4 regions of the Ectobacillus polymachus genome follow, and region 1 is predicted to be linked to each of the others. Evidence: predicted binding sites of a transcription regulator. Region 1 holds the regulator's gene; each other region holds the start of a gene.
What was found. The regulator Rex, encoded in region 1, represses fermentation and respiration genes when NADH is low (regulators of the CRP and FNR family bind a similar motif). The targets are predictions, from matches to a motif close to TTGTGAAATATTTCACAA.
Positions count from the first base shown of each region.

Region 2: adhE (bifunctional acetaldehyde-CoA/alcohol dehydrogenase) is a predicted target of Rex. The motif match lies at 2,806-2,823, and genes of this name have one in related genera.
Region 3: qoxA (cytochrome aa3 quinol oxidase subunit II) is a predicted target of Rex. The motif match lies at 3,332-3,349, and genes of this name have one in related genera.
Region 4: pflB (formate C-acetyltransferase) is a predicted target of Rex. The motif match lies at 3,421-3,438, and genes of this name have one in related genera.

Region 1 is NZ_JBLREB010000010.1:23,902-28,654, reverse strand. It holds gene ACM5BR_RS18435 (ABC-F family ATP-binding cassette domain-containing protein) at 1-1,789, opposite strand, end outside; gene ACM5BR_RS18430 (redox-sensing transcriptional repressor Rex) at 2,073-2,702, shown strand; gene ACM5BR_RS18425 (YdiK family protein) at 2,770-2,979, opposite strand; gene ACM5BR_RS18420 (CPBP family intramembrane glutamic endopeptidase) at 2,981-3,709, opposite strand; gene iscB (RNA-guided endonuclease IscB) at 4,091-4,753, shown strand, end outside.
Region 2 is NZ_JBLREB010000001.1:413,628-418,380, reverse strand. It holds gene adhE (bifunctional acetaldehyde-CoA/alcohol dehydrogenase) at 5-2,608, opposite strand; gene ACM5BR_RS02020 (YitT family protein) at 3,305-3,976, shown strand; gene ACM5BR_RS02015 (DUF6944 family repetitive protein) at 4,011-4,589, opposite strand; gene ACM5BR_RS02010 (histidinol dehydrogenase) at 4,667-4,753, opposite strand, start outside.
Region 3 is NZ_JBLREB010000005.1:11,107-15,859, forward strand. It holds gene ACM5BR_RS16260 (C39 family peptidase) at 1-123, opposite strand, end outside; gene ACM5BR_RS16265 (HAMP domain-containing sensor histidine kinase) at 301-1,731, opposite strand; gene ACM5BR_RS16270 (response regulator transcription factor) at 1,718-2,401, opposite strand; gene ACM5BR_RS16275 (hypothetical protein) at 2,564-3,031, opposite strand; gene qoxA (cytochrome aa3 quinol oxidase subunit II) at 3,502-4,383, shown strand; gene qoxB (cytochrome aa3 quinol oxidase subunit I) at 4,411-4,753, shown strand, end outside.
Region 4 is NZ_JBLREB010000004.1:197,794-202,546, reverse strand. It holds gene pflA (pyruvate formate-lyase-activating protein) at 307-1,044, opposite strand; gene pflB (formate C-acetyltransferase) at 1,063-3,303, opposite strand; gene ACM5BR_RS16050 (N-acetylmuramoyl-L-alanine amidase) at 3,499-4,512, opposite strand.

The sequences.
Region 1 (4,753 bases):
CAATCTGTTCCTCTAACTGCATAATGCTTTCTTCTATTTCCTCAAGCTTTCGCGTGAGCTTGCGATTTTGTTTTTTTCGCTCTTTATCCTCTTCATAGTTCCGTTTTTCAGCTGCTATATTAGGGGTAGGTATTTGTTTCGTTTCCTCCTCTTTCAGCTGAGCAATTTCAAGCGTTTCCGCTTTTTTCTCTATATAGTAATCATAGTCACCAAGATACTCTATTGTCCCATCCTTGGATAACTCAATAACCTTTGATGCAACTCTATTAATAAAATATCGGTCATGGGAGACGAATAAAATGGTTCCAGGGAAATCAATCAAGGCATTTTCGAGTATTTCTTTGCTATTTATATCTAAGTGGTTAGTAGGCTCGTCTAAAATTAATACATTGCATTTTTGCATCATCAGTTTTGCAAGGGCTAGACGCGCCTTCTCACCACCGCTTAAGGAAGAGACAATTTTTAACACATCATCCCCAGAGAATAGGAAATTTCCGAGTACGGTACGTATTTCCTTTTCAGGCTGTAAGGGGTACTCATCCCAAAGCTCGTCTAATACACGTTTGGAGGAGGTTAAAATGGCCTGCTGTTGATCGTAATAGCCAATCGTAACGTTAGAACCAAATGAAATGGTACCTTGAAGCACATCTAATTGATTTACCATCGTCTTTAATAAAGTTGATTTGCCGATTCCATTTGGACCGACGAGTGCAATGCTGTCACCGCGAGTAATATACATATTCACATGTTCGATGATAGGAGTTCCCTTGTATCCGACAGCAGCATCTTTTACATGGAGTACATCGTTACCGCTTTGGCGTTCGATTTCAAAATGAAAGGAGGCTGATTTATCATCATCAAGTGGTTTGGTCATAAGCTCCATACGCTCTAATTGCTTACGACGGCTTTGTGCACGCTTCGTTGTCGATGCTCTTGCGATATTACGCTGAACAAAATCCTGCAGCTTGGCTACTTCATCCTGCTGCTTTTCATATCGCTTCATTTCTTGCTCATACCAATCTGCTTTTCTTTCTAGATATTTACTGTAGTTCCCTGTGAAACGTTTGCTATGCGTATTAGATATTTCATATACCTGCGTCACAATACGATCTAAAAAGTAGCGGTCATGGGAAACAATTAGAATGGCGCCAGAGTAGCCTTGTAAATATTGTTCTAGCCATGTAAGGGTTTCAATGTCTAGATGGTTCGTAGGTTCATCTAGAATCAGTAGATCAGGTTTGGTTAGTAACAGTTTTCCTAATGCGAGTCGTGTTTTCTGGCCGCCGCTTAGCATAGAAATTTGCATGGTATGTGTTTCTACAGGAAATCCTAAGCCAGTGAGTACAGAACGAATATCTGCTTCATATTGATATCCACCTAGATCGCTAAAGAGCTGCTGAAGACGATCATATTCTCCTAGAAGCTTTTCATACTGTTCCGGATTGGTAAATATCTCTTCCTTGCCCATTTCCTGTTCCATCTTGCGCAGCTCGTTCTCCATGTCTTGTAGCTTGCGAAAGACTGTGAGCATCTCTTCACCAATTGTTAAGGAAGTTTCTAAGCCCGTATTTTGTGCTAGATAACCAATGGATACGTCTTTAGGCTTAATAATCTCCCCTGCTTCATAAGACATTTCCCCTGCAATAATTTTTAGTAACGTTGATTTTCCGGCTCCGTTACGTCCAACAAGTGCAACACGATCGCGTGTTTGGACTTCTAATTTTATATTGGATAAAATGACATCCGCTCCAAAAAGCTTCGTCAATCCATTTACTTGTAATAAAATCAATGTGTTTCACCTCAAATTAGTTTGTCTACTATATAATTATAAAAAACTAATGTTTTTCAACATCATGTAAAATGTTGTATAGTTTATTTAGGAGAATCTATCTCTATTATACAAGGAAAGCTTTACACCAATAAACTTTCAACTTATATTCTGTGTGTAAAAGGTGAATTTTTCTAGGTTGGAGGTTTTCCTATTAGATGTGAAGCCAACCATTATTATACGTTCACATGCCTTATATAGCCGTCACAGCATGATAAACAAAAATAGGAGAGAGGGGGATATGATGGATCAGCCTAAAATTCCGCAGGCAACTGCGAAACGACTGCCTTTGTATTATCGTTTTATTAAAAACCTATCGCTCTCAGGAAAGCAACGGGTTTCCTCAGCCGAGCTTAGCGAAGCGGTAAAAGTTGATTCTGCTACGATTCGCAGAGATTTTTCTTACTTCGGTGCATTAGGTAAAAAAGGGTACGGTTACAATGTAAACTATCTATTATCATTTTTCAGCCAAACACTTGACCAAGATGATTTAACTCAAGTAGCGTTAATTGGAGTTGGAAATTTAGGAACCGCTTTCTTAAATTACAATTTCTTGAAAAATAATAACACGAAAATTGCAATGGCTTTTGACGTAGATGAGAAGAAAGTTGGAACCATTATTGGAGAAGTGCCTGTCTATCATTTAGATGACCTAGAACAAAGAATGACAGAGGATGTTAAAGTAGCCATTTTAACGGTACCTGCAACGGTTGCACAGTCTGTTGCTGATCGATTATCAAAAACGAGCATAGAAGGAATTCTAAATTTTACACCTGCCCGCATCAACGTACAGGATCATATTCGCATTCATCATATTGATTTATCCGTTGAACTTCAGACGCTCGTTTATTTTCTAAAGCATTATCCGAAATAATAAGTTTTACATAATAATAAGGAAATATAAAATGGACCGCATAGCGGTCCATTTTTTGTAAGAGTCTTTACTTTTTTTGCTTCGGATTTCTCGTCGCCTGCCACTTTAGAAAAATTAGGCGAATGGCAAGACCAAAATCAAAGGTAGCCATAATGATTAGTAATAGTGTGTATACATTCCATATTGTCGTTTCTACGCTTGTTATCGCTAAATAGGTAAAAATGCCGCCGAACAGAAGGTAGATTATCGCCATAAATATATTAGAATTTCTAAGCATCTCAAAAGCCTCCAATAATTGTGTGCAAGGTTTCGGCCTGCTTCATCATTTTATCTAAGTAATCGTGTAGTCCAATGTTGATAAGAATAACAATGGTATTCATCATAACATGGGCGAAGATAGGAACAATAATTCGTCTCGTGTGTATGTATAAAAAGGAAAATACGAAACCCATGGATGTATAAACCAATAGGTGGCTAAAGTCGAAATGAACCGTTGCAAATATGAGTGAGCTGATAATGGCAGCCACAAAAAAATGAAAGTGCTTATAAAGGGAACCAAATAAAATTTTTCGAAATACGATTTCTTCCATAATCGGTCCGAAAATGGATGTAACGAGAATGAACAAAGGGCTAACCTTGGCAATATCTACGAGCCGCTGTGTATTTTCTGAACCAGGATTAATGCCAAATATTCGCATTTCGATATTTGCTGCAATGGTTTGTGCAAATAGAGCAAGGAAAATACCTGCAAACATCCATAGGATTGTGTAACCGATTCCCATCTTATTGCGGGCAAGCGGATCATCATCGTGTCGAAGTAATAGCAGGATGATGATAAGAGCTGTAACAAAGCTGATAATCGCCCAATGCGCAGAAGCCATCTCAATTTGCACACTTCTGCTATATGTATGATACCATCCAGTCCTTAATAAAAGAGGAATGCCAAGTAAACTGGAAATCTGCATAACAATATATGTAATAATAATCCACCAATACTTTTGATTCAATTTTACTTTCTCCGTTTCCGTATAAATTTACGTTAATAAAAAAGGAAATTCACGTTTTAAAGAGAAAAGAACTAATTGGGTGCTCGAAACAATGGGAGTTTCACTTTATTGTATCATACAATTGTCAACTATCCACCACTTAAACGCTATCGCGTTTTGAAGTGGGGGCTTGAAAAAGTCCTAGTTGTCTAGCCTCAGTCTTTCGTGGGCTCCGTTCGTAGGTTGCATACCCAAGAATGATTCCCTAGTTCTTGGCTCTATGGTGGCCCTGTAACAGTTCTGATTGGGAAGGAACGGTCAACCACATGCCTTCTTGCAGGAGAAGTTGCTAACACCTACAAACATTGGCGAAGGGAAACAAACTCTTAGGAGGGACAAAACATGCGTGTATTTGTCAAGAATGTAAGGGGAGAACCGCTCATGCCTTGCAGTCATCGCAAGGCGCGGCTTCTTCTCAAACAAGGAAAAGCAAACATTGTGAAGTACACACCATTTACCATTCAACTGCTATCTGCGACAGGTGAAACGGTGCAACCTGTCACAATCGGCGTGGACAGCGGCGCAAAGCATATCGGCATTGCGATTACCACGGAAGACAAAGTACTAACAAAAGGAACCATTGAGCTACGTCAGGATGTCAAAGAAAATCTCACACTAAGAGCTACATTACGCAGAAGTAGAAGACAACGAAAAACAAGATATCGCAAAGCACGTTTTCTCAATCGGAAAAAGAAAGAAGGATGGTTACCACCATCGATTCAAAGCAGAGTGGATAACCAAATTCATTGGATTGAAACATTCAAATCACTGTTACCTTCCCCAAAAGTGATTGTTGAAGTGGGAAAGTTTGATGCACAAAAGCTAAAAAATCCCGATATACAAGGAACAGAATACCAACAAGGGGATACTTTTGGCTTTTGGAATACGAGATATTATGTATTCGCAAGAGACCATTACACTTGTCAAATTTGTAAGAAAAAAGGTGGTATTTTGCATACGCATCATATCATGGAACGGTGTATAGGTGGTTCGAATAGGGCAGAT
Region 2 (4,753 bases), on a different contig from region 1:
TATTTTACACACCTTCGTATGCTAGCCAATATATGTCCGCAAGTTCTCTCACAAGCGGCATTTTTGGATTAGCTGTTGTACATTGGTCTTCAAATGCACGTTCTGCTAGATAGTTTACTTTACTTTCGAATTCTCTGCAGTCTACACCTTGGGCTGCGATACTCATTGGAACATTTAATTCCTTCGCAAGGGAGATGATGGCCTTTACAAGGCTTTCTACTCCTTCTTCTGTCGTTGCAGCTGGTAAGCCGAGCATGCGAGCAATTCGTGCATATCGTTCATCAGCGATGAAGTGCTCATATTTTGGAAACAGTGCATGCTTGGTCGGTTTTTTCGCATTATAGCGAATTACGTGCGGCAAAAGAATGGCATTGGCGCGTCCGTGTGAAATATGAAATTCTGGTCCAAGCTTGTGAGCAAGGCTATGGTTAATACCTAAAAATGCATTGGCAAAAGCCATACCAGCCATTGCAGAAGCGTTATGCATTTTCTCGCGTGCTTGTTCATCGCTTCCGTCCTTATATGCTCTTGGTAAATATTCAAATACAAGCTCGATTGCTTTCATTGCAAGACCATCTGTATAATCATTGGCTAAAATAGATACATATGCTTCAATTGCATGTGTCAACACGTCTAAGCCAGTGTCTGCTGTAATACGCGGCGGCACGGTCATCACAAATTGTGGATCGACAATCGCTACATCTGGTGTTAATTCATAGTCTGCAAGTGGATATTTAATATTATTCTTTTTATCCGTAATAACGGCAAATGGTGTAACTTCTGAGCCTGTTCCAGAGGTTGTTGGAATGGCAACGAACTGCGCTTTTTGTCCCATTTCTGGAAACTTGAATGTACGCTTACGAATATCTAAGAACTTTTGTTTTAGGCCGAAGAATTGAACATCTGGATACTCATAGAATAGCCACATTCCTTTGGCTGCATCCATCGCAGATCCTCCGCCAAGTGCGATAATAACGTCTGGTTGGAAAGAACGCATCATTTCTGCACCTTTAAATACGGTAACATCAGATGGATCTGGTTCTACATCGGAAAAGATCTCGATTTGAACATTGTTTTGGTTCTGTTTCAAATAATGAACAACTGTATCTACATAGTTTAATTTCACCATGCCAGGATCCGTTACGATGAAAGCACGAGAAATATTTGTCATTTTCGCTAAATATTGCGTTGCATTTTTTTCAAAGTAAAGTTTCGGTGGCAGCTTAAACCATTGCATATTATTTTGACGCTCCCCGATTCGTTTTATATTTAATAGATGAATCGCACTTACGTTAGAAGATACAGAGTTTTTACCGTATGAACCGCATCCAAGTGTTAAGGAAGGAATGAAGCCATTGTATACATCTCCAATTCCGCCTTGAGAGGAAGGAGCATTTACAATAATACGGCATGCTTTCATGCGGAGGCCAAATTGTTTTTGTATGTCTTCATTTGTACTGTGAATAACAGCAGAGTGACCAAGGCCGCCAAGGGTTAGCATGTTTTCACATTGTTTGAAACCTTCTTCTGTACCGCTTACACGAATACAAGCAAGAACTGGACTTAATTTTTCACGTGAAAGTGGATAATCTGCTCCTGCGCCTTCAATTTCTGCTACAAGGATTTTTGTTTCTTCAGGAACTTCAAATCCAGCCAGTTTTGCAATCCATGCAGGTGATTTTCCAACGATTTCAGGATTTACTGCGCAAGTATCTTTACGAATGACAAGATTTTCAAGAAGCTTCTTTTCATTATCACTTACAAAGTAGCATTGATTTGCGATCATTTCTTTCTTTACTTCTTCATAAATTTCTGTATCTATAATAACAGCTTGCTCAGAGGCACAAATCATACCGTTATCAAAGGATTTAGATAGAATCAAATCGTTAGCGGCACGTTTGATTTTCGCTGTTTTTTCCATATAACAAGGTACGTTACCCGGTCCAACTCCTAGCGCTGGCTTTCCGGTACTATATGCAGATTTCACCATTCCTGCTCCGCCAGTAGCCAATACAAGGGCAGTACCTGGGTGATTCATTAGAAGCTTTGTTCCTTCAATAGATGGTTTTTCAATCCATTGAATACAATACTCAGGAGCACCTGCTTTAACAGCTGCCTCATAAAGAACAGAAGCTGCTTTTGCAGAACAGCCCTGGGCAGATGGATGGAAAGCAAAAATAATTGGGTTACGAGTTTTAATGGCGATAAGTGCTTTAAACATCGTCGTTGAAGTTGGATTCGTTACCGGTGTTACCCCAGCAATTACTCCTACAGGCTCAGCAATTTCCGTAATTCCTGTGTATGGATCTTCATGAATAATACCGACTGTTTTATCATTTTTAATGCTGTGCCAAATATATTCTGTTGCAAAAATGTTTTTAATAATTTTATCTTCGTAAATTCCTCTACCTGTTTCTTCATTTGCAAGTTTTGCTAAGGGCATATGCTGATCTAATCCAGCTAGCGCCATTTCATACACAATGTGGTCGATTTGTTCTTGGGTAAAGTTTTCAAATTGTGCTAACGCTTTGTTTGCTTTTACTACGAGTTCATCAATCATGGTGGATGTGTCTTGTAACTGTTCTTGCTTCTTCTCTTCTACAGCCATATGAACTTCCTCCTTATGTTAGGGTCCAATGATGCCCCTGATGTCGTAATATGTCCCGATCGTTCGAATCCATACGACGCTCCGATCTAGCAAGAAGCAAGCCCGTAGTTCGACTTTCGAGTATATTTTTTGTGAATTACTTCACAAACCTTACACCAATACTATACGACATATTTATAAGAAATTGCATGTCATTTTTGTGAAATGTTTCACATTATATCTTACCTATAGTAAATTTGTTAGTAAATTCGACCTATTCTTTTCTCAACATGCTTCTCATATGATAAACTATAAGTGGGTTTATATTTCATTAGGAACTCTCGCTGCCAAACTGCAGTTAGGTACTACTTGCGGGTGATCTAACATTCATTTTCATAAGTGAGTGTTTTCTCATTCGTTAGAGCGAGAAAATCTAATAAAGAAAGGACTTTGATACCATGGTTGCTCGAAGGAGCATCTGGAAGCGTCAAGATATGTCATACACTTAGCGTTTTTGCTTGTCACTTTAAGGCAGCTTTAGCAAAAACGAAAGTGGGCGAAATTATGTTGGAGTTCTATTATTCCTTCTGTTATATATAGCGTCGTAGTTAGCCAAAAACTAACTACGCATAGAGGAGACATCTCCTTGCTATTTATGAGTAGTTAGTCTGAAAACTTGTTTTTCAAACAAACTAACTACGAAAGAGGAATAAAAAAATGAAATCGATACGCTGGCGAGAAGTGTTCATGATTATATTGGGTTCTTTCTTACTTGCAACATCCATTTATCACATTCACGTGCAAAATAACTTAGCAGAAGGCGGCTTTATTGGAATTGCGTTGCTTATTAAGAATTTCTTCCATATCTCCCCTTCTATTACAACGCTATTTCTCGATGTTCCCTTAATTATTTTAGGTACCATATTTATCGGAAAGCGTTTAGCTATTAAAGCGATCATTGGGGCTACGTCTTTCTCAGCCTCCTATTCTTTAATGGAGCACTATTCACCGTTTGTTATTAACCTATCACAGCACTTATTTATCGCAGCTGTCGTAGGCGGAGTACTTGTCGGATTCGCACTTGGCTTAATTCTGCGTAACGGTGGTGCTACCGGTGGAGACGATATTTTATCCATACTGCTTAGTAAAGCTTCCCGTCTTTCAATCGGAAAAATTTACATCATATTTGATACTTTCGTCTTAGCTTTATCAACGCTCTATATGAATTGGGTCAGTATTGCATTCACGATTTTATCGGTTGCAATTTGCGGCTTTATGACAGATTTCGTATTGCAATATAATAAGCAAGATTCTGCTCCAAAAGCTATTAAGCAAAGTACTACAACCAAAGCTTATAAGCAAGATTCTGCTTCCAAAGCATATGTATAAATGATTATCAATAACGAGAAAACAGAGTACGATGCTATCCGCGTCGTACTCTGTTTTTTGTTTCTAGCTGTGCTCCCTTACGAAGGACAGCTAGAAAGGTAATAAACGCACCAACAGCTTGAATCCAGCTTCCTTTAAAAATGAGCAACTCCCCCTCTTTCTCACAATCCAACAGTGCGAAAATTTTACCAATGGCCTGCAAGGAATTACCGATTGCTTGTATGCTATTTCCTATGACGTTAAACGACCGAACCAATCCCGTATCGTCCTCAATTGCAGCAGCAATCTCTACCGTTTCTCCTAATGCCTGTAGCCAGTTTCCTGTAATAAAAAGCTTGCCTTCTGTGATTTTCTGAAGATCCAGAACAAAACTGGCAACGACTGAAATATTTCCTAGCGCCGTAACCTGATTGCCAATTTGCCCTAAAGAAAGGGGTTCCTTTGCATCTGCTTGCAGCCCATTCCCTGTTGCTTGCAAGACGTTGCCATATATATTCAAGTTTCGAAGCGTTTCCTTTGTTAGGATGCGGGTCGGTGTACTTCCTATCGCAGCCGTAACCGTTCCCAATACCGTAATGCCAGATCCTATTGTTTCCTTTATTAGATTATTCATACGTAAACCGCCGTTTGTATACTTTCAACCAGTATATGCAAATCATATTGCAAGGAACTTCATTATTTGTACACTTCCTATTTATTTCGTAATTTCTTCATTTGCTCAATACATACATTTGCTTTCTCTTCATAGCTCGCATCTTGAAAGAGTGCAGAAAGACA
Region 3 (4,753 bases), on a different contig from region 1:
CTGTACTGTCTGCACAATTTTATTTTTCCCTTGATTAACAGAATCAAAGACTTCATTGCTACAGCCAGATCCAACCAAAATAATTAACAAAAGAGGAACAAATACTTTACTCGTTTTTATCATGTTTCCTACTCCTACATCTTTTATCCCCGCTATTTTAATAAAGCCTAAATGGGGGATACCTGCTCTTACATACAATATTCGGCATTTACTACCATTCAGTAGAAAAAATATCCTACTTATGGAAGTTCGCCTTATATCCTTATTGTACAGGATATAGATGGGTCTGCAAGAAATTTATCATGCGTTCGATTTCGGAAGCAGTAATACAAACGTTGTTTCCGTATTAGGGATGCTCCGTTCCAGCGCTAGTGATCCGCCCATTGCCTCCGCCAGCATTTTACTCATAGATAATCCTAAGCCAAGGCCTCTCTTTTGATATTTTTTATTTTCACCTCGATAAAAACGTTCAAAGATATGCTTCTGTTCATCTTCTTGTATCCCAACGCCACAATCCGTTACTCGTACAGCACAAAGCTGTTCGTTCTCATCTTTTGCCGATAATTGTATCCATAACCGTTCGCCACCTGCATCGCGAGCGTTATTTAGCAGATTTAATAGAATCTGCTGCGTTCTATTTTGATCGGCCACAATGAATAAATCTTTTTCTGGCGTAATGAATTCAAGTGAAACCTTTGCGTTCTCCTCCCCTGCTTTCCATTGTTGCACAACCTGCCGTAACATAGATTGTAAGGAGAAAACAGTAGCCTCTATTTGAATCACACCAGAAGCAAATGCATTAAAATCTAGAAGTTCATGAACCATATGCTGCAATCGGTGTGCTTGTGAAAGGGACATTTCAAGAAATTCATCCGCTTCATCACCCGTAACAACCTTATCTCTAACCGCTTGAATGAGACCACTAATAGAAGTAACCGGGGTTTTTAACTCATGTGTTACACCTGCTAGAAGAACTGTTCGCAATTCCTCTAACTCCTTCAATCGCTCTGCCATCGAGTGAAATGATGTATTGAGTTCATACAGCTCTTTTTCCGCCAATCCTTCATCTATTTGTACAGCATAGTTTCCCATACTAATTTGTTCCGCTGCATTTGCAAGCCTTTGAATGGGTGTACTTAGCTTTTTTGAAAGCAAGTAAACGACAAACCAACCTGCAAACCCTAATGTAAGCAAGAATACGAGCAAGTACCAATACTTTGTAATATCAGCTTTTACAAAGAGGGCTTGGTCTGGGACAATAACATAAAGCATTCCTAACACTTTATCATCCTGTATAATTGGAGATGTAATTTCATTCCATACTTTTCCGTTATTATCTCGCCACTTTTCTGTATGCTGCTCCATTGAAGTACTTACAGGTGGAACATAGTCTAAAAAAGGGTTATGTTCAAAAAATATGGCACCAGAATTATCGACAACACGAAAGTGTATGTCCGTACTTTTCACAATTGTTTTCTTTTCAAAAAAATTCTTTTCTCTTAGTCGAATCTGTTTCAAACTATTTGCTGTATTTTGTTCGTTCATGAATGGAGCTATCTTTTCTGCTAAGCTTTGTGAGTAGACTTCTAGAATTCGCAATCGATTTTCCTTCGTTGACACTCGAATCCAAATACCAGATATACATCCTACAACTAGTAGGCTTGTAAATAAAATAAGAACATAGCGTCTTGTCCAATATTGTAATATAGGCACTTTGTTATTGATAAACACAGAGCTGATACCCCACTCCTCTAAGCGTTTTAATTTCTCCTTCTTCCTCGCTCCATTCTCTTAATACTTGACGTAATCGTTTAATGGACAAATCAACTGCCCTGTCACTTCCCTCATAATCCATTCCCCAAACATGATCGAGAAGTTGGTCGCGTGTAAATGTTTGGTTTGGATGTTCTGCTAAATAAAAGAGCAAAGATAAATCTCTTGGAGCTAACTCTACTATGTCTCCATTTACATAAACCGAACTTCCACTAAAATCTATTTTTAGCCCGCCAAAAAGTACGACCTTCCCTTCCTCCACAAACAAAGATGAACGTCGAAGGATAGCAGTCACACGGGCAACCACTTCCTCCGGTGCAAATGGTTTTGCAATATAATCATCTGCTCCTGTTGAAAACCCTTTTAATTTATCTTTTGTTTGCCCTAAAGCCGTAAGCATAATAACTGGACACGAGCTCTTTATACGTATATTCTCAAGAATTTCCCAGCCATTACGCCCCGGTAGCATGACATCAAGAATTACTAAGGAAGGCTTACTTTCTTCAAATATTTTCATTGCTTGATTACCATCTATCAAAGTAATCACTTCAAATCCAGCTTGTTTTAAATACGCACTTAGTACTTTCGCAATCGCCTGCTCATCTTCTACTATTAAAATCTTTTTCATATCAATCACACCTTAATTAGGTAAGAGTTACTTACTATTATCCCATTATCATACATGTCTTTCGTATAAATATAACAGTCAAAATTGAATCTATATAAATAGGAAGGAGAGAATATATCTCCCCTTCCTATTATATCTTCTTATGAAAAGCTACTGAAGAAATTAAACTTGCGGTCTTACTTGTTGATTTTGCTGTTTCTTTGCTACTCTTGCATCTTTAACCTCTTTTTTTATTTGGTCAACAGATTTTCCATCTGTTGAAACACCTAGACGTTTCGCTACATTATATAATTGATCGATATGTTTCTTTTGGATTGCTTCTTTCACTTCTTTACGAATTTCCTTTACATCTTTTCCTGAAGCCTGTACCCCTACTTTTTTTGCTAATTTCATGAGTTTTTGACTTTGTTTATCTTTTTTTGCTTTGCGAATTTCTTTCTGTACTTCTTGTTTCGATTTGCCATCAATGTTAATTCCAAAATGAGCAGCGGTTTGCTTTAATTGTTTTGATATCACATGAGTACCAGTACCTGGAGTATTTGCCTCAGCCGCAAAGGCATTACTAGCTCCAAATATACCTCCCGTAAACAAAAGTCCTGTTAGTGAAAGTACAATCATTTTTTTATTCATGAAAAATCCTCCTTATTTCTTGTAATTACACCCCTATTGTAGAGGACTAATATGTCGGGTATATGTCTGTAGAAAATGTATAAATATACACAATAACGATTACAGTATTCTTAATTTATTTGCTAAATTATGCGAATGCTCGTTTGAACCCTCCAGAAATCCCGCTTGATATCTCTATTTATAGAAAGCATTTTCATTCTTGATATATCAAGCATTTAATCCATTTTTCTATAATTATTTAGATATTATTGTAATGACAAAATGTTACAGAAAAAAATATGCAAAAAACTAGCGATATTCTTCTAAAATAGTTTACAATGTAATTACGTTGAAATGCTTTTTTAACGTAAATAAGATGTATTTGTGTCTAATTTTCAACAATATACGTCAATCTATTGCTAATATTGCTAGCATAAGATTATATTACTTTATTAGGTAAGTGTAACTTAAAAAAGAAAGGAGTTTTATTAGTGCAACCAAAAAAAGCGTTTTGGAAGTTTGCTGCGCTGCTTCCACTATCACTCATTGTGTCGTTCCTTGGGGGATGTCAACAATTGGCAGTTTTAAATCCACAAGGTCCAGTCGCAAAAAGTCAAGCCGATTTGATTATTTGGTCGCTTCTATTAATGGCAATTATTGTCGTCGTTGTTTTCACTTTATTTACGATTGTTATAATTAAGTACCGTGAGCGACCAGATAACAAGGATTATGAACCACCAGAAATAGAAGGAAATAAACTTCTTGAGGTTATTTGGACTGCTGTTCCTATCTTAATCGTCATTGCATTAGCTATTCCTACAGTAACTACAACATATGCCAACGATAAGCCTCCAGTAAGCAGTACACAACAAAATGTAAAGCCAGTTGAAATTTATGTAACATCTGCTAACTGGAAATGGATTTTTAGTTATCCCGATCAAAATATTGAAACCGTTAACTATGTGAATATACCAGCTGGTGTACCAATTCAATTCAAGCTTACTTCTATAGGACCAATGAATGCTTTCTGGGTTCCTGAACTTGGCGGTATGAAGTACACAATGAATGGTATGGTTATGGATTTATATTTACAAGCTGATAAACCAGGCGAATATTTAGGCCGAAGTGCTGCTTTCTCTGGTAAGAACTTTACAGAAATGGAATTCCAGGTTGTTTCTCAATCGCAAAATGATTTCGACAAATGGGTAAAAGAAGTACAACAAACAGCACCTAAATTATCGGAAGATAAATACAACAATATTATTGAACCAGGTGTAGTAGGTCGTATGACATTCTCTAGCAATCACTTAAAATATGTTGATCCTAAATCTCTTGAATATTGTGATTACAACTATTACAAAAACAAAAAGTAATATTAACTTCAGATTGGAGTGAAGACAGTGAAGCTTGATCATTTTTTTGTCACCGGTGACCCGCTTATTTACGGTGCCGATGTTTCTATCGCTCTCGTAAGCTTAGGGATCATTTTTGTACTGACAAAGTATAAAAAATGGAAATGGCTATGGACCGAATGGTTAACAACTGTTGACCATAAAAAAATCGGTATTATGTACATTCTTTCAGCTATAATCATGTTTTTCCGTGGTGGTATGGACGGTATGATGATGCGTCTGCAATTAACATTTCCTGACCATCCATACTTAACTGAGTCGCACTATGATGGAATTTTCTCGACTCATGGTACAGTTATGATTATCTTCATGGCAATGCCATTTGTTTTTG
Region 4 (4,753 bases), on a different contig from region 1:
ATATGAGTTTCCTGGTGCTCTAGGTGGCTGGTCATAACCTTCCTAGACGATCATAACTGTACCAATACCCCTACTCCGCATTTATTCTCATTTATTATACGTTTCCAAACACGCTTTCGCAATGTTGAAGTAATGTATGGCACAGAGTCATGATTACCATTACGTTTTACAAATTATTAATATATATTAAATATTCCTTTACAAATAAAGAATTCCTTGTTTAGTATACTCCATTCTCCTTCTCTTCTCCATAATAAAAGAAAGGTAAGCCAGCCTGTATGCAGGAATGCTCGTAAAAAGAAAAACCTAATTCATAGGAATTAGGTTTTCTGTTAAGATTTGTCTTGCCCATGCAGCACGTTCTTCTGTAGGTGGTTCTATGCCTTCAAGCGGATACGTTAAGCCCAGCTCTTTCCATTTATATACACCAAGCTTATGATACGGAAGAACCTCGACTTTCTTTATATTTCGAAGCGTTCCTAGGAACAATGAAAGCTTGCGAAGATCCTCTTCTTTATCTGTAATCGTTGGAACAAGAACATGTCTAATCCAAATAGGCTTTCTTTTCTCTGACAAATAACGAGCAAAGGATAAAATATGTTCATTGGGTTTACCCGTGAGCTTACGATGAACATGTGAATCAATGTGTTTAATGTCCAATAGTAATAAATCGGTATAATTCATTAGTTCCCCGAGCTTCTCTTGAAATAGCATCTCCTCACTATAGCATCCACCTGAAGTATCGATAGCTGTATGGATACCGAGTTCCTTACATTGTTTAAATAATTCGATTAAGAAATCAAGCTGTAGAAGGGGCTCCCCGCCGCTAACGGTTACACCGCCTCCCTTAAGAAATGGAAGATAACATTTCACATCCTCCATAATTTCTTCAACAGATACTTCTTTCCCGCCTCCAATATTCCACGTATCCGCATTATGGCAATATTGACACCGCAGTAAACAGCCCTGTAAGAAAATCACATAGCGAATGCCTGGCCCATCAACAGTACCGCATGATTCGATAGAATGAATGCGCCCTTTCATTCATAAGCGCCCCTTTCGTTACATAGATTCATGCATTGTACGATGAATCACTTCTATTTGCTGCTCACGTGTTAATTTAATGAAGTTAACCGCATAACCAGATACACGTATCGTTAACTGTGGATATTTTTCTGGATGATCCATTGCATCAAGAAGTGTTTCTCTATTAAATACATTGACGTTTAAATGATGACCTTCCTTACTAGCATAGCCATCTAACATCGTTACCAGATTTTCCACTTGTGTATGTTCTTCTTTTCCAAGTGCCTTTGGAATAATGGAAAACGTATTGGATATTCCATCTAACGCGTAATGATACGGAAGTTTAGCAACAGAAAGCAAGGATGCTAGCGCTCCTTTCGTATCGCGGCCATGCATTGGATTCGCACCTGGTGCAAACGCCTCACCCATGCGGCGACCATCTGGTGTATTTCCTGTTTTCTTACCATATACAACATTAGAAGTAATCGTTAAAATCGACATCGTATGAGTAGAGTCACGATACGTCTTATGTTTACGAAGCTTCTTCATAAAGCGTTCTACTATATCAATGGCAATGCTGTCGACACGATCATCGTTATTTCCGTATTTCGGAAAATCTCCTTCAATAGCAAAATCTACGGCAATACCGTTTTCGTCCCGAATTGGTTTTACAGTAGCATATTTAATCGCACTAAGTGAGTCCGCAACAACGGACAAACCTGCAATTCCTGTTGCCATCGTACGAATGATTTCAGTGTCATGTAATGCCATTTCAATGCGTTCATAGCTATATTTATCATGCATGTAATGAATAATATTTAACGTATTTATATATAAGCCAGCCAACCAATCCATCATTGTATCAAACTTCTTCATTACCTCTTCATATTGCAGGGTATCGGCTGTAATTGCTTGATATTCTGGTCCAACTTGTACTTTTAATCTTTCATCTTTACCGCCATTAATAGCGTATAACAATGCTTTTGCTAAATTTGCCCGTGCACCAAAAAACTGCATTTGCTTTCCAATTCTCATAGCAGAAACGCAGCAGGCAATTCCGTAATCATCACCATATTCAACACGCATCAAATCATCATTTTCATATTGAATGGCTGACGTCTGGATAGACATTTTTGCACAATAGCTTTTAAATGCTTGCGGCAATTTCGTAGACCAAAGTACCGTTAAATTTGGTTCCGGTGCAGGCCCTAAATTCGTTAATGTATGAAGAAAACGGAATGAGTTTTTCGTAACAAGTGCTCTTCCATCAAGTGCAACCCCGCCTATTGACTCTGATACCCAGGTTGGATCACCGGAAAACAGTTCATTATAATCAGGTGTTCTCGCAAATTTAACAAGACGAAGCTTCATGACAAAATGGTCAACTAGTTCTTGTGCTTCTTCTTCTGTCAATGTTCCATTTTGTAAATCACGCTCGATATAAATATCTAAGAACGTTGACGTACGTCCTAAGCTCATCGCCGCTCCGTTTTGTTCTTTAATAGCAGCTAAATATGCAAAGTAGAGCCACTGGAATGCCTCACGAGCAGTTGTAGCAGGTTTTGCAATATCGAATCCGTACGAAGCTGCCATCTTCTTTAATTCAGATAATGCCCGAATTTGCTCGGCAATTTCCTCGCGAAGGCGAATTACTTCCTCACTCATTATGTTCGATGTACTTTGAAAGTCACGCTTTTTCTCCTCAATCAAGCGATCTACACCATATAGCGCAACGCGGCGATAATCACCGATAATACGCCCCCGTCCATACGCATCAGGTAGACCAGTAATTATAGCTGATTTTCGGGCAGCCTTCATTTCATCTGTATATGCGTCAAATACACCTTGGTTATGCGTCTTTCGCCAATCTCGGAAAATTTGACTTATGTCTTCTCTCACCTTAAAGCCATAGGACTCACATGCTTGTTCTGCCATCCGAATACCGCCAAATGGCTGTAGTGAGCGTTTAAATGGCTCATCTGTTTGAAAACCAACTATAGCTTCTAATTCTTTATTTAAATATCCAGGATTATGAGAGATAATCGTTGATACAATCTCAGTATCCATATTTAAAACGCCTTCATTTTGTCGTTCTAATTGAGTAAGTTCCATCACTTGTGCCCACAATGCCTTTGTCGCATTGGTAGCATCTTTCAAGAATGATTCATCGCTATCATAACAGCTTATATTTTGCAGAATAAAATCTCGTACATTAATTTCTCGTTTCCAAGTTGCACCTTTAAAGCTTTGCCAAGCGTCTATGATCTTTTCTACCATTTGAGTCATCTTTAATCTCCTCCATTCCATTCATAAGGGATAAGACTTTAATATAGCAGATCTCATTACTAGCATACTATTTGATAGGAAGTAATGACGTAAGTAGATGTGAAACCTTTGCGAATCATTTCACAAACAAATGTATCTCTTATGTAAACCTAGAAAGATGCACCAAAAAAGGTGCACCTTTCTAGGTTAATTTGGCCGAAAACGAACATATTTTTGATTAGCACATATCCATTCATTTCCACCGACGTTATACCAGCCGTTTTCTTCATAATAAACCCGGTACGTTTCTCCTTTATGCACAACTTTCACTATGCTACTATCTATACTTGGACCTGAGCGAACGTTTAATGCATCGACAAGAATGATTGCATTGCCAGAGGTAATCTGCTGAGGTGAAGAAGTTTGTTCATTTGGCGCAAACTTAACATATTCCTGCTTTCCACTAATCCACTCATTCCCACCTACGTTGTACCAGCCATTTTGTTCACAGTATACGATATATACTTCTCCCTTATGCACAACTTTCAAAACAGAGCCATTTAAGCTCGGTTCTGAACGAACATTTAGTGAATCAACAATAATAGTGGCAATTCCTATTCCAATTGGTGATGGCTGAGGTGCTGGACTACCTTCTCCAGTTGAAGCAGCATATTCATTCACTACATCTTGCACGAAATTAGAAAAAGTGCGCCCTGTATAGCGCAAGGCAGTCGAGGGATCTTCTCTACGGGTTGGATCAAGCTCTTCATGCCCTACAATACTAGTAGCAGGATCCAGTCCAAAACGGTAGCAAATATAAGCAATTACCCAAACGTAACGTTTATATGCCTCCTCGTTATTAATTGAACCATCATCTGAAAAGCAAAGCTCAACTCCAATAGCTGCATCGTTTGCATCCACACCAAAGCGTTCATTATCCCCTGTTACATTATAGCGAACGTGCCACGCTTTTTCGGCTAGACCCGTCAAGGCAGGGATACATTCTATAATTTGTTTATCATCTACAAAAATATGAGCAGAAGCACTTATTTCATTACGAGAACTTTCATAATAGCTTACATTTTGTGCAGCAGTTGAATTCAGATTTCCTGTATCGTGTGCAACAATAAAGACAACTTTTTGCATCGGAATTTCAGGTCTTCGCAGGCTCGGTGCCGTTAAATAAAGCGGAGTAACATTATATTTCATTACAAAATTCATTTCTTCTCCTCCTTACCCTTTTCGCTATTTTTTTCTTCATATTAGATATAAATCGATTATTTTTAAAATTGGGAAGTACGAAACAATCCGAATCAGATTGCCTCGTAGTAGCAGTATATACAACCGCTATTAAATCGCTTAGTCCATAATAGAAAATGTATGCAGGATTGATTTTTACTATCTATTAAGGTGGGATAATTTATTGAAATTCGTTCCAAACTAACAGCATGACCTTATAAGA